2 linked regions of the Solidesulfovibrio magneticus RS-1 genome follow. The protein of the gene in region 1 interacts with the protein of each later gene in a pairwise test. Links are inferred from orthologs where the notes say so. Each region holds a gene or a part of one and is shown on either strand. Other genes may lie near its edges. The genes, in order: DMR_RS12360 and DMR_RS04485.

What was found.
Region 2: the proteins of DMR_RS12360 (region 1) and DMR_RS04485 interact in binary tests that used the Escherichia coli proteins (3 or more experiments, as listed by UniProt). The link is inferred for Solidesulfovibrio magneticus RS-1 from one-to-one orthologs.

The regions. Positions count from the first base shown.
Region 1 is NC_012796.1:2,885,327-2,888,554, reverse strand. What follows is about bases 116-3,027. They hold DMR_RS12360 (PTS sugar transporter subunit IIA), read left to right. Parts: upstream 116-1,302; coding sequence 1,303-1,752; downstream 1,753-3,027. Other genes in these bases: DMR_RS12350 (PTS sugar transporter subunit IIA), read left to right, coding at 2,986-3,027; rapZ (RNase adapter RapZ), read left to right, coding at 1,841-2,728; hpf (ribosome hibernation-promoting factor, HPF/YfiA family), read left to right, coding at 754-1,302; rpoN (RNA polymerase factor sigma-54), read left to right, coding at 116-703. In the rest of the region: more of rpoN, read left to right, coding at 1-115; more of DMR_RS12350, read left to right, coding at 3,028-3,228. UniProt on the Escherichia coli protein: Seems to have a role in regulating nitrogen assimilation.
Region 2 is NC_012796.1:1,048,589-1,052,107, reverse strand. What follows is about bases 72-3,274. They hold DMR_RS04485 (sensor histidine kinase), read left to right. Parts: upstream 72-404; coding sequence 405-3,074; downstream 3,075-3,274. Other genes in these bases: DMR_RS04480 (response regulator), read left to right, coding at 3,061-3,274; kdpC (potassium-transporting ATPase subunit KdpC), read left to right, coding at 72-394. Outside these bases: more of kdpC, read left to right, coding at 1-71; more of DMR_RS04480, read left to right, coding at 3,275-3,519. UniProt on the Escherichia coli protein: Member of the two-component regulatory system KdpD/KdpE involved in the regulation of the kdp operon. KdpD may function as a membrane-associated protein kinase that phosphorylates KdpE in response to environmental signals.

The sequences.
Region 1 (3,228 bases):
AAAGCTCAAGGAATACCTGGAGCTGATCCAGACCCTCGATCCCATGCCCGGAGCCAGCTACGGTTCGGGGGACCCGATCTACGTCAGCCCCGACGCCTTCGTCTACAAGTACGGCGAGGACTTCGTCATCCTGCTCAACGAGGAGGGGATGCCGCGCCTGGGACTCAACATGTCCTACACCGACGGCAGCCTGCCGCGAAACGACAAGGACAAGGACTACCTCCAGGACAAGATGCGTTCGGCCATGTGGCTTATGAAGAGCCTGTACCAACGCCAGCGCACGCTGTATAAGGTCCTGGAGAGCATCGTGAAGTTTCAGCGCGGATTTTTCGAGGACGGCGTGACCAAGCTGCGGCCGCTGATCCTCAAGGACGTGGCCGACGACATCAGCATGCACGAGTCCACCGTCAGCCGCATTACGTCCAACAAGTACGTGGCCACGCCCCACGGCATCTTTGAACTCAAGTTCTTTTTCAACAGCGCCCTGGAACTCGACGACGGGGGCACGGTAGGCTCCGAGTCGGTCAAGGCCATGATCAAGCGCATTATTTCCGGCGAGAATGACAAAAAGCCCATCAGCGACGAGGCCATCGCCGACATGCTCAAGGATGAACTGCAAATCAACATCGCCCGGCGAACCGTGGCCAAGTATCGCACGGCCATGGGAATCGAGTCGTCGTCGAAGCGCAAGGCGGTTTTCTGATGCTTCGGGCCGGGTTTCCGGCCTCTCACCACGCCAGCCTGGAGGATTCTATGAACATCACCTTTAATTTCAAGAATTTCGAGCCGTCTGATCATTTGCGCGATTATGCCAGGAAGCGCTTTGAAAAGCTTGGCAAGTACACCTCGTCCACCGATACCTCGGATGTCCAGGTCAACCTGGCCGTGGAAAAGACCCGGCAGATGGCCGACGTCATCTTCCTGGCCGACAATATGCACATCTCGGCTCACGAAACCTCCGAGGACATGTACTCCACCATTGACCTGATCCTCGACAAGATCGAGGCCCAGGCCAAGAAGTTCCGCGAGAAGCAAAAGGACCGCCGTCGCCAGACCGTGGAACAGGTCCGCATGGACGTCATCAGCATCAGCGAGGACGCCGCCGGCGGCCGCGTGCCCACCATCATCGAAACCGACGAGTATCAGCCCAAGCCCATGGCCGTGGAAGAAGCCGCCATGCAGCTGGAGGCTCTCAAGTACGAATTCCTGGTGTTCATCAACTCCGAAACCGAACGGCCCAACGTCATCTACCGCCTGCGCAACGGCGACTTCGGCCTCATCGATCCTGGAACGGGCGCTTAGATGCGGTTAGAGGACTATCTCCAGCCCGAGTTCGTCATCGGGAATCTTGCGTCGGAGTCCAAGTCCGAAGTGTTGGCCGAGCTCGTGGCCCCCATCAAGAAGCAGTGGCCCGATTTTGACGCCAAACGCGCCCATCAGGTGCTGCTCGACCGGGAAAACCTCGGAACCACGGGCATCGGCGACGGGGTGGCCATTCCCCACGGCAAGATGGAGAGCCTCGAACGCATCGTCATCGTCGTCGGGAGAAGCCTTGCGGGCGTCAGCTTCGATGCGCTGGACTTCAAGCCCTGCCGCATCTTCTTCCTGGTGCTCGCGCCCGAGCATGTCGCGGGCCTGCATTTGCGCATTTTGGCCCACATCTCGCGGCTTTTGTCCGATGAATCCTTCCGGCGGGCCTTTCTGACCGCCGAAACCGACGAGGCCTTGCGGCAGGTGCTCGCCGCCGCCTAAGGCTCCCTGAAAAAACGTTTCCCGCGCGTTTGTTGTCACACAAACGCGCGGGAAATTTGTTAAGCCCTTGGGCCGGAAGGTGAATGCCATGGAACATGCGGCCAGGGAACTCCCCGTCGTTATCTTGACCGGCCTGTCCGGGTCCGGAAAATCCACAGCCCTTCGCGTCTTCGAGGACCTGGGTTTTTTTTGCGTGGACGGGTTGCCGGTCAGCCTCGTGCCCAAGCTCATGAGCCTTTTCGACGACAAGGGCGGCCAGCGCTACAAGGGCCTGGCCCTGGGCATGGACGTGCGCCAGGCCGACCTCGACACCGACTGGGGCGCGACCCTGGCCGAGGTGCGGCGTAAACAGGACCTTACCCAGATCATCTTTTTCGAGGCCGATAACGGTGAGATCATCCGCCGCTACGCCACTACCCGCCGGCCCCATCCCCTGGAAAGCGCCGACATGGGCCTGGAGCAGGCCGCCCTGGCCGAGCGCGAACGCATGCGGCCCCTTCGCGACGCCGCCGACATGGTGCTGGACACCACCCATTTCACCATCCACGACCTACGCCGCAAGCTCCAGGAAAAATGGGCCTCCATCCGGCCCACCGCCGGAACCCTCAAGGTCCACGTCATGAGCTTCGGCTTCAAGTACGGCCCGCCCTCCGAGGCCGACATGGTCTTTGACCTGCGCTTTTTGCCCAATCCCTATTTCGACAAGGAACTGCGCGAGCGCACGGGCAAGGAAGCGGCGGTGCGCGATTACGTCCTGGCCGAGGAGCCGGGCCGGGAGTTTTTGCGCCGGCTGACCGAATTTCTGCTCTACCTGCTGCCGCTGTACGCCAAGGAAGGCCGTTACCGCCTGACCCTGGCTTTTGGCTGCACCGGCGGCCGCCACCGTTCGGTGGCCGTGGCCGAGTCGGTCTTTGACACGCTCTCCAAGGCTGGCTACAATATCTCCCTTGAACATCGGCACATCGAACGCGGCTAAACTCTAGGTTTTGAACGCCGCGGCAACGTGGTTGCCGGCGAGAGCGGTGGGGCGGCGAGCCCGGTCCAGGGACTTTCGTGTTTGGTGACAGCGTGCCGTCACGGCCGGTAGCCTTGTCGGCTCGGTAGCCTCGTTCAAAGACCGCTATGGTGTGAGGCCTTGGGCTTTCGGGCGGCGCGGCCGGACCGGAAGCAGAAAGCAATGCCGACGGTTTCAAACCGTCAAGACGGGGGCGCCATGCTCCGGGATGCCTGTCTATGAATGCCGAGTCCCGCAAGGACGCGCCCGTTGGCGTGGTGGTCGTCACCCACACCGACTACGGGTCGCGGCTTATTGCCGCCGCCGAGTTCATCCTCGGCCCCCAGCAGCACTGCCAAGCCGTCAGCGTCGATCTGACCAAGGCCGTGGACGAATCCCTAGCCGCGCTCAAGGCCGCCATCAAGGACACCGACCAGGGCGGTGGGGTGTTGGTGCTGACCGACATGTTCGGCGGCACGCCC
Region 2 (3,519 bases), 1.8 Mb from region 1 along the record:
GTCCGACCGCTATTTCCACGGCCGCCCCTCGGCCACAGCGCCCTATCCCTACAATGCCGCCGCCTCGTCGGGCTCCAACCTCGCCCCTTCCAACCCCGATTTGCGCCAGGCGGTCCAGGAACGCGCGCAAGCGCTTAGCATGGACAATGCCGGCCCGTCCGTGCCCATGGACCTGGTCACGACCTCGGCCAGTGGGCTTGATCCCGACATCAGCCCGGAGGCCGCCTCTTACCAGGTTACCCGGGTGGCCAAGGCGAGAGGCCTGCCCGGGCAAACCGTCGCCGATCTGGTCGCCCGGCACACGGAGGGACGTCTCTGGGGGTTTTGGGGAGAACCGCGCGTCAACGTGCTGCGCCTCAATTTGGAGCTGGATGCCCTGACCAGCACGAAGTAAGGAAGGAAGCATGCACGACGAGGACAACCGCCCTGACCCGGATGCCTTGCTGGCCATGGTGCAGCGCGAGGAGGAGAACAAGCGGCGCGGCCAACTGCGTATCTTCCTCGGCATGGCCCCGGGGGTAGGCAAGACCTACGCCATGCTGGAAGCGGCGCGCCTCAAGATGACCGAAGGCGTCGAACCCCTGGTTGGCATCGTGGAGACCCACGGACGCCAGGACACCGAGGCCCTGCTCTACGGCATGTCCATCCTACCTCGCCAACGCATCGACTATCGGGGCCACGCCCTGGAGGAATTCGACCTCAACACGGCCCTGGCCAAGCGCCCGTCGCTTATCCTGGTGGACGAACTGGCCCATACCAACGCCCCGGGCTGCCGCCACCCGAAGCGATGGCAAGATGTCGAGGAGTTGCTCGAACATGGGCTCGACGTCTGGACGACCCTCAATGTGCAGCACCTGGAGAGCTTAAACGACATCGTGGCGCAAATTACCGGCGTGCGCGTGCGCGAAACCGTGCCCGACGCCGTTTTGGCCAAGGCCCAGTCCGTCATTCTCGTCGACCTGCCGCCCGAGGATCTGCGCCAACGCCTGACCGAAGGCAAGGTCTACCTGCCCAAGCAAGCCGAGTGGGCCGGGGAAAACTTTTTCCGGGTAGGCAACCTGAACGCCCTTCGCGAACTGGCCCTGCGCCAGACAGCCAACCGGGTAGGCACCGAAGTCCTCGTCTACCGCCGGGGACACGCCATCGAGACGACCTGGCCCACGGCCGAACGCATCCTGGTCTGCGTGGGGCCTTCCCCGTACTCGGCCACCCTGGTACGGACGGCCAAGCGTCTGGCCGACGGGCTCCACGCCGACTGGCACGCCCTGTTCATCCAGAAAAGTCCCGAAGGGACCTCGACCGACCAAGCCATGGCCAACTTGCGACTAGCCCAGGAACTCGGCGCGCAGACCCATGTTCTGACCGGGGCCGACGTAGCCAAACTCGTGGTCGGCTTTGCCCGGCAGCACAACGTGACCCGGATCGTCATTGGCAAGCCGCTGACCCGCAACCTCCTCGATGTCCTGCGCGGCAGCCCAGTCGATCAGCTGGTGCGGGAAAGCGGCGAAATCGACGTCCACGTCATCAAGGGACAGGACCCCCGACTCCCGGCCGCCAGACGTCCCCCCCCGGCCCTGGCCAAGGGCCGCTGGAAAGACCTGCCGGCAGCGCTTGGCATTGTGGCTGCCAGCACCGCAGCCTGCTTCGCCATGTACCCCTATTTCGAACTGGCCAACCTCATCATGGTCTATCTGGTCGGGGTCTTGGCCGCCTCGATCTGGCTGTCCCGGCGGGCCTCGGCGGCGGCCTCGGTACTGTCCGTGTTGGCCTTCGATTTCTGCTTCGTGCCGCCCCGGTTCAGTTTTTCGGTAACGGACGTGGCCTACCTGGTCACCTTCGCGGTCATGTTCCTGGTGGCCCTCGTGCTCAGCAGCATGGCCTCGCGCGTCAAGGCCCAAGCCGACAGCGCCGTGCAACTCGAACGGCAGGCGTCGGAGCTCAGCGACTTCTCCCGCAATCTGGCCACCACGCGCGGTGCCGCCAATCTCCTGCTCGTGGCCCATGAGCACATCACGCGTATTTTCGGTTGCACCACCTTCGCACTCCTGCCGAACACCGAGGGGAAACTCGAAGACGCCTTTGTCTCCGAGGCAAACGAGACCCTCACCGACAAGGACGTGGGCGTAGCCCAATGGGTCTTCGACAACGGCAAGCCGGCAGGCCTCACCACACAGACCCTGGCCGAATCCGACGCCCTGTATCTGCCCCTGCCCGGAACCGAGGCAATTCTCGGCGTCATGGGCCTTCGCCCCGACTCCCCGGATGCGGCCGACTCGTTGGAGCTTCCGGATCGTCGCAGGCTTCTGGAGGCGGTGGTGCATCAGACAGCCCTGGCCCTGGACGTAGACCGCCTGGAAGAGCGAGCCAAGAAGACCCTGGTCGAAGCGGAAAGGGAAAAATTGCGTGCCGCCCTCCTCTCCACCGTGACCCACGATTTCAAGACGCCCCTCTCCGCCATCGCCGGGTCAGCGGAGAGCCTGCTCGCCTTGGGCGAGGCCACCACGCCCGAGGTGCGCCGCTCCCTGGAGGAGAACATCGCCCAGGAAGCCTCACGCCTGGAACGATTGGTGGACAACTTGCTGCGCATCGCCGCCCTGGAATCCGGGTCCGTCGTGCCGGACATCAAGCTTATTCCCATCGAAGACGTGGTGGGCAGCGCCCTGGCCCGCCTCGACGCGACGCTGGCCGGCCATGCGGTGCACCTGGACATCCCCGACGACTTGCCTCCCATCCCCATGGACGAAGTGCTTATGGAGCAGGTGCTCATCAATCTGCTGGAAAACGCGGCCAAACACACCCCGCTAGGGACGGAAATCCTTGTTTCCGCCGCTATTCGCGGCCATAAGGCCGTAATCGAGGTTCGTGACGCCGGTCCGGGCCTGCCTCCGGGCGATCCGGAAAAACTTTTCGAACGGTTTCAGCGCGGCGACCGGTCCAGCACCTCCGGGTATGGACTAGGGTTGGCGATTTGCCGCGCCGTGGTCAAGGCGCACGGGGGCTCCATCACGGCCGACCGGAACAGGCCCGCCGGCGCCGCTTTCACCGTCATCCTTCCCTTGTATGCGAACGAATAAGAAAACCATCCTCATTGTTGACGACGAGCCGCCCATCCGCCGCTTTCTGACGCCGTTTCTGGAGGCCGAGGGCTACGCCGTCGTCGAGGCTGGCTTGGGCCGCGAGGCCCTTTCCCTGATCGCGTCCCATGAACCGGACGTCATCCTCCTCGACCTGGGGCTGCCCGACATGGATGGGGAGGAGCTGCTGCGCGCGCTGCCCATGTGGGTCCGGGCCAAGGTCATTGTCCTGTCCGTTCGAGCGCGGGAACGGGACAAAGTGACGGCCTTGGACCTTGGCGCGTCCGACTACCTCACCAAGCCCTTCAGCCTGGCGGAATTGGCCGCGCGTATCCGGGTTTGCCTTCGGCGCGGTGGCGGAGACGGAGAGTCGCCACCCACTCGCTACGTGTTCGGGGAGTTATGGATCGATATGGAGGCCCATACGGCGGGCCTTGCGGCACAA